Alloacidobacterium dinghuense: one gene and its partner. The protein of the gene in region 1 binds, or shares a complex with, the protein of each later gene. Links are inferred from orthologs where the notes say so. Each region holds a gene or a part of one and is shown in the gene's direction. Other genes may lie near its edges.

Region 1 (3,238 bases):
GCCTGGCCGAAGCCCGGAACAACTTTCAAGTCTATGGCGCCGCGCATCAGCGCTTCGTGAGCCACGTTCGGAAGCCATTAGCGGTCGAAGTCTAGCCCCAAACCCATCTGCGTCTCGCTTTAGGCCAACAGCGCGTTCTGGCCCGTTTTGGAACTCATCGTGCTGTTAGAGGCAGTATTCGCGATTCACGGGAGAAATCCGTAAACAGACGTATACACGCGACCATGGAGGAATACGCGAAATGACAGTAGAGGGTAACGAAATGATTAAACGGGCGGACGATAAGCCTGTCTGTGTGCCTTGGGACGCTGATGCTCTTGAAGATGCTTTGGCTCAAACAAAAGACGAGGCTGAGGCCTGGATTCTGGCACGGGCACTGGTCATCAGGCTCATCGAGGACACGAAGGCGGATGCGATTCAGGCTAAGCATCTGAATGAAAATCAGGCAGAAGTGCGGGATCAGGTGAAAGCCATGACCGAGACCCTGATGCGCAAATGGATGCGCTCAGCCGGCGCCTGTAGGCGTACAAAGGCCGTAGCAATCAGTCAATAAGTATCCGGATTCGCCGAGGTATCGCAGCTTAATTCAGAAGACGGCAGGAAGCACGCTGGCAAGCCCTTTCATCTTGAGGGTGCTTCATTTGCAAGGATGCAATAAGGCACTTAACATAGATGAGAGACCGTTCTATGCTGCGCGCTGGGCATCCTCTTAGGTGCGACAATCTCCCCTGAAACCTGCCCTCATTCTGCATTGAACGACGATATTTGGAAGGCACTACGTTGAGTTCAGCAGACACCATCGAAACAACTCCGAATCCCGAGGCCGCTGCTCCTGAGAGCACCGAGCACAGCCACGCGCATGATCACGATCACGAGCCCCATCACCACGGCCCCAGCCTGAACCCCGAATGCACGCGCGAAGTCCAAATCGAGGTTGCAGCCGACGAAGTATCCAAGGCATTTCGCACCGTTACCAGGCGTTATCAGAAACAGGCGCGCATCCCCGGCTTCCGTGCAGGCAAGGTGCCCGAGTCGCTCATCCGCTCCCGCTTCGCCGACGGTCTTCGCCAGGATGTCGTCGAGACAGTCCTGCCGACGCATTTCCGTGAAGCCATCGACAAGGCAGGACTCAGGCCCATCTCGCAGCCGCAGGTCACCGACCTTCATCTCGAAGACGGACAGCCGCTCAAGTTCAAGGCTGTCTTCGAAATCCTGCCGGAAATCTCCGTTGACGGCTATCAGGATGTCCATGTAGCGAAACCGGACACCGAACTCACCGACACTGAGTTGAACGCCGAGCTTGATCGCGTCCGCGACTCCCGCTCCACCATGGAGCCGGTCGCCGAAGATCGCACTCTCGTCGACGGCGACTGGGCGCAAATCACCTTCCGCGGCGAAATCAAAAACGAAAGTAATGAAGCCGAAACCACCGAAGCCGCCGCCCAGCAGCCCATCACCGGCGACGACGTTATGATCGAAGTCGGCGGCCAGAACACCCTGCCTGCCTTCAATGAAGCATTGCGCGGATCCAAGCCCGGGCAGGAGCTGAAGTTTGAAGTCAGCTATCCGGAAGATTTCGGCGAGCGCCGCCTCGCCGGCAAGACCATTTCCTATGACGTCGAAGTCAAGGCCATCAAGAAAAAGATCCAGCCCGAGTTGACCGACGAATTCGCCAAGGAACTTGGCGAGTACGAAGGCATTGAAGACTTCAAGCAGAAGTTGAAGGATCATCTTGCAAGCGACAAGAAGCGCAGGCTTGAGGGCGAGACGCGCGACAAGATCGTCGAAGCCCTCATCGCGAAGTATCAATTCCCTGTTCCCGAATCGCTCGTGCAGCAGCAGGTTGACGCGCGTCTTGACCGCGGCCTGCGCGCGTTGGCGCAACAGGGCATGCGTACAGAAGATATGCGCAAGCTCGACTTCAATCGTCTGCGCGACGCGCAGCATGACTCGGCCCTGAACGAAGTGAAGGGCTCGCTCCTGCTCGACCGCATCGCCGACGCGGAAAAAATCGAAGTTACAGATGCGGAAGTGGATCGCGAACTCGAATTGCTCTCGCTGCAAATGCGTGAGCCGATAGAAACTCTGCGCACTCGTTTGACGGACGACGGCGGTCTCGCTAGAATCCGTGAACAAATCCGCAGAGAAAAAACGGGAGGCTTGCTTTACCAAAAGCTGGCATCCTAAAAAAATGTTATGTTCTGGCCGGTGAATTTTGTCAGAAACGCACCGGCCACTGTCCGGCACGATTGATTGACGGGGTCTCTGACTCCGAGAAGTGAGAAGCAAAGCATGGCACTGGTACCAATGGTCATTGAGCAGACGAACCGGGGCGAGCGCGCCTACGATATCTACTCCCGTCTGCTGCGCGACAACATCATCTTCCTTGGAACCCCGATCGACGATCAGATCGCCAATCTTGTCATTGCCCAGATGCTTTTCCTCTCCGCCGAAGACCCGGAGAAGGATATCCAGTTGTACATTAACTCCCCGGGTGGTTCCATTACCGCCGGACTAGCAATCTATGACACAATGCAATACATCAAGAATGATGTGGTGACATACTGCATCGGTCAGGCGGCGAGCATGGGTGCATTCCTCCTCATGTCAGGCACAAAAGGCAAACGCTTTGCCCTGCCCAACTCCCGCATTCTGATTCACCAGCCCTCGATGGGCGGACTCTCCGGTCAGGCTACTGATATCGACATTCACGCGCGCGAAATTCTGCGCATCCGTGAGATCACCAACAACCTCATGTCGAAGCACACCGGGCAAACTCTCGAACGCATTGAACGCGACGTAGAGCGCGACTTTATCATGAACGCCTCGCAAGCGAGAGAATACGGCATCGTTGACGAAGTCTCCGGGCAAGCGCCGGACGCCAAACTCATCGCCGCCGACTAATAGTTGTCTTGGAGCACCACCAACGATGAAAACGCGCACGGGATCTGACGACGCTCTTCGCTGCTCGTTCTGCCATAAATCGCAGGACTCAGTAGCCAAACTCATATCTTCACCCAGCGACTACCCCCGCGCATACATCTGCGACGAATGCGTCGCCGTCTGCAACTCGATCCTCGAAGACGATCGCAGTGAAGCGCAGACCGGTGCCGCACCCGCGCATCTTCCCAAGCCTCTCGAAGTCCGTGCCTTCCTCGACGAATACGTCATCGGGCAGGACCAGACCAAGAAGAAACTCGCCGTCGCCGTCTACAACCACTACAAGCGCATCCAGATG
Region 2 (3,306 bases), 2.5 Mb from region 1 along the record:
AACCGCTTCGAGTTGGGAAATGATCTGGCCGATGCGCGGATCTTTTGCCGGGGCAGCGGCCGGTGTCTGGGCGAGAGCGGTAGCGCCTGACAAAAGACAGGCGAGGAACACAATCGGCTTGCGAAGGGACATAATGCGGGATAGTAGCAGACAGCGAAGGAATAAAGGCCGCTGACGCTATTCATGGAATTGGCAGAATTCGCTGTCAAGTCCCATCGCCTGCGTTGGCACGCGTAAGCTATTCAAATAAAGCTACTTGCAAGCGAAATCAGTTTGGCGTGTTTTCTCGCCAAACCTGCTATTCTGGATATAAGTGGGAAGTTTCTGGAGAGAAGACGCCGCAATCTGCGACGTTTTTCTGTAGGGAAAGGGGATCCCCCGCTAAGTGATTGAAAACACTAGAAAGTACCTAACCCTAATCAAGTCAATGATCTAGCGGGGGATGATCCCCCCGTAAACGATTGAAAATAAAACAAAACGAAACGCCCACCCCGGGGAGGGGGAGGTAAGCCCTAGGCAGTCTCCCTCTGCACCAGCAAAGGCAGCCTCCGGACCAGCAATTTCAGGGTCCATTCGCACACTTAAAGGTGCTAAACTACCGTTAAGAGCGCTAAGAACACGCGAAAATTGTGAATTTTTGCGGGGTTTGTTGACTCAAATAAAGGTACTTGGTACTCTTAGAAGGTTCCATGAGAGTGCTCTTCGTGTGCGTCTTATCCGGAGAGCAGCCACGACCTAAAAAGCTTCGCAGTAAGGCCAGTCGGAGAAACTAAGGACTGGCGGATACGGTATCTGCGAACCCCATCATTCTCATGAGATGGGCGAATCGCATCGGTGCCTGCGACCCCCTTCACCTTGAAGGACTATGCAGGCCGGAATCAGCGAAACGGAGTCGGCTTTCTTTCGTTCCCGATTATGCGGGACAGAGGAACGTGCGGCCACCGTCCTGATTCTCGTCTGGGATTGAAGCAGTGCAGACGCGAAGCAACACCGGACTTCGCGCGGGCTGATGGCGGATTTTGCGCTGTCACGAATCGTGCGCGAGCGGTGGTGTCGCGTCAGGCGGTAAAAGAGTTTTTGAGTTGGTAAGGAGTTTGGATTGCCTACATTCAGTCAGCTCGTGAGAAAAGGGCGCACGGCGCCGAATTATAAGACGGCATCGCCTGCATTGCAGGGATCGCCGCAGCGCCGCGGAGTCTGCACCCGTGTTTACACGCAGACGCCGAAGAAGCCGAACTCGGCGCTCCGCAAGGTAGCCCGTGTCCGCCTGACCAATGGCATTGAAGTCACGTCGTACATTCCGGGCGAAGGCCACAACCTGCAGGAGCACTCGATTGTGCTCATCCGCGGCGGCCGTGTGAAGGATCTGCCGGGTGTGCGTTACCACATTGTGCGCGGCACGCTCGACTCGGTCGGCGTGGTGAAGCGTACGCAAAGCCGCTCGAAGTACGGTGCGAAGCGCGCCAAGGGCGGAGCTGCTCCGGGCAAAAAGTAGCCGCGTTCGCGCGGCTGTCCTGAGCGCAAAGCGTGAAGGATCCACCAAAGTTTAGAAACGCAAGGTTAAAGGTTTATGCCGAGAAAAGGTCACATTGCGAAGCGGGAAGTTGCAGCCGATCCGGTCTACAACTCAACGCTGGTCACGAAGTTCGTTAACTCGATGATGTGGGGCGGCAAGAAGTCGACCGCGCAGGGCATCTTCTACACCGCCATGACGAACCTGGAGCAAAAGGGCGGCGACGAAGCGCTGAAGCTCTTCAAGAAGGCAGTCGAGAATTGCAAGCCGCTGCTCGAAGTGAAGACCCGCCGCGTCGGCGGCGCCAACTATCAGGTGCCGATCGAAGTGAACCCGGAGCGTCGCACCTCGCTGGCGATTCGCTGGCTGGTGACCTATGGCCGTGCGCGTGGCGAAAAGGGCATGATCGACAAGCTGACCAATGAACTGCTCGATGCAGCCAATGGCCGCGGCGCTGCGATGAAGAAGAAGGAAGACGTTCACCGCATGGCCGAAGCCAACAAGGCCTTCGCGCACTACCGCTGGTAGGATTGGCCGTCTAGGCGGACGCGCGCTTTGCGCGCCAGGTCTGGGTTGATGAAGGAAAGTGGTTAAAAGTTGGGAGCTGAAAGCTGCTCCCGAATGAAATTTGAACCTTGGGCTGGTAAGGCCTGAGAGAACTAGAGAGAAGAGACAGTGGCTCGCCAAGTACCGTTAAATCGTTGCCGGAACATCGGAATCATGGCGCATATCGACGCCGGGAAGACGACTACGACTGAGCGCATTCTGTTCTACACAGGCATTACGCACCGCATCGGCGAAGTGCATGAAGGCACGGCGACGATGGACTACATGGAGCAGGAGCAGGAGCGTGGTATTACGATCACGTCCGCTGCGACGACCTGCACCTGGAACAACATCCGTATCAACATCATCGATACGCCGGGTCACGTTGACTTCACCGCTGAAGTCGAGCGTTCGCTGCGCGTGCTTGATGGTGCGGTTGCGTTGTTTGACTCTGTATCGGGTGTGCAGCCGCAGACGGAAACCGTCTGGCGGCAGGGTGACAAGTACAAGGTTCCGCGCATTTGCTTTGTCAACAAGATGGACAAGGCCGGTGCCGATTTCGAGCATGTGATTGAGACCATTCGCAAGCGCCTTGGCGCTCGTCCGGTTGCGATCCAGATCCCGATTGGTGCGGAAGCGAATTTCAAAGGTGTTGTCGATCTCATCGAGATGCGCGCTATTGTGTGGCACGACGAAACGATGGGCGCGAAGTATTCAGTCGAGCCGGTTCCGGCTGATCTGGTGAAGAAGGCGGAAGCCTTCCGCATGCAGCTGATCGAGACGGTCGCCGAGAACGACGACGACATGCTGCACAAATTCCTGGAAGGCGAGACGCCGACTCCGGAAGAGCTGAAGAAGGCGCTTCGTAATGCCACGATTGGCATGAAGGTCTTCCCGGTGATGTGCGGTTCGGCCTTCAAGAACAAGGGCGTGCAGACGCTGCTCGACGCGGTGGTGGATTATCTGCCGAGCCCGCTCGATGTGCCTGCGGTTGAGGGTATCGATCCTGCCGATCATTCGGTGATTCTTGTCCGTGAAGCTAAGGATGATGCACCTTTCTCCGCGCTGGCATTCAAGCTGATCAACGACCCGTTCGGCAAGCTGAGCTTTATCCGCCTCTACTCGGGTTCGTTGAAGACGGGCGACACGGTTTTGAATCCGCGCACGGGCAAGACCGAGCGTGTGGGGCGACTGGTGAAGATGCACGCGAACAAGCGTGAAGATATTACCGAGATCTATGCCGGCGA

Evidence for each region.
Region 2: the proteins of tig (region 1) and rpsG are in contact, whole or in part, in a crystal structure (PDB 3GTY), measured with the Thermotoga maritima proteins. The link is inferred for Alloacidobacterium dinghuense from one-to-one orthologs. Residues at the interface, in WP_004081061.1 of Thermotoga maritima: Glu122, Val124, Val129, Leu130, Tyr133, Glu188, Gly259, Ile262, Tyr263, Glu266, Ser270, Glu273, Gln274, Glu277, Arg308, Gln311, Ile312, Ser315, Tyr316, Glu325, Arg329, Arg336, Leu363, Phe366, Trp367, Arg373, Leu377, Arg381, Leu384, Glu387; in WP_004081843.1 of Thermotoga maritima: Lys34, Lys52, Lys55, Glu59, Arg62, Gln63, Glu66, Asn67, Lys69, Val71, Arg95, Ala109, Lys110, Lys111, Gly112, Arg113, Pro114, Glu117, Glu121, Ile124, Ala125, Tyr127, Asn128, Asn129, Thr130, Gly131, Lys135, Asp139, Arg142, Met143.

The regions. Positions count from the first base shown.
Region 1 is NZ_CP060394.1:1,821,172-1,824,409, reverse strand. What follows is about bases 66-2,983. They hold tig (trigger factor), read left to right. Parts: upstream 66-780; coding sequence 781-2,187; downstream 2,188-2,983. Other genes in these bases: clpX (ATP-dependent Clp protease ATP-binding subunit ClpX), read left to right, coding at 2,930-2,983; clpP (ATP-dependent Clp endopeptidase proteolytic subunit ClpP), read left to right, coding at 2,266-2,904; H7849_RS07350 (hypothetical protein), read left to right, coding at 242-553; H7849_RS07355 (CPCC family cysteine-rich protein), read left to right, coding at 66-95. Also shown: more of H7849_RS07355, read left to right, coding at 1-65; more of clpX, read left to right, coding at 2,984-3,238. UniProt on the Bacillus subtilis protein: Involved in protein export. Acts as a chaperone by maintaining the newly synthesized protein in an open conformation. Functions as a peptidyl-prolyl cis-trans isomerase.
Region 2 is NZ_CP060394.1:4,331,466-4,334,771, reverse strand. What follows is about bases 320-3,305. They hold rpsG (30S ribosomal protein S7), read left to right. Parts: upstream 320-1,570; coding sequence 1,571-2,041; downstream 2,042-3,305. Other genes in these bases: fusA (elongation factor G), read left to right, coding at 2,189-3,305; rpsL (30S ribosomal protein S12), read left to right, coding at 1,100-1,495. Also shown: H7849_RS17915 (S9 family peptidase), read right to left, coding at 1-132; more of fusA, read left to right, coding at 3,306-3,306.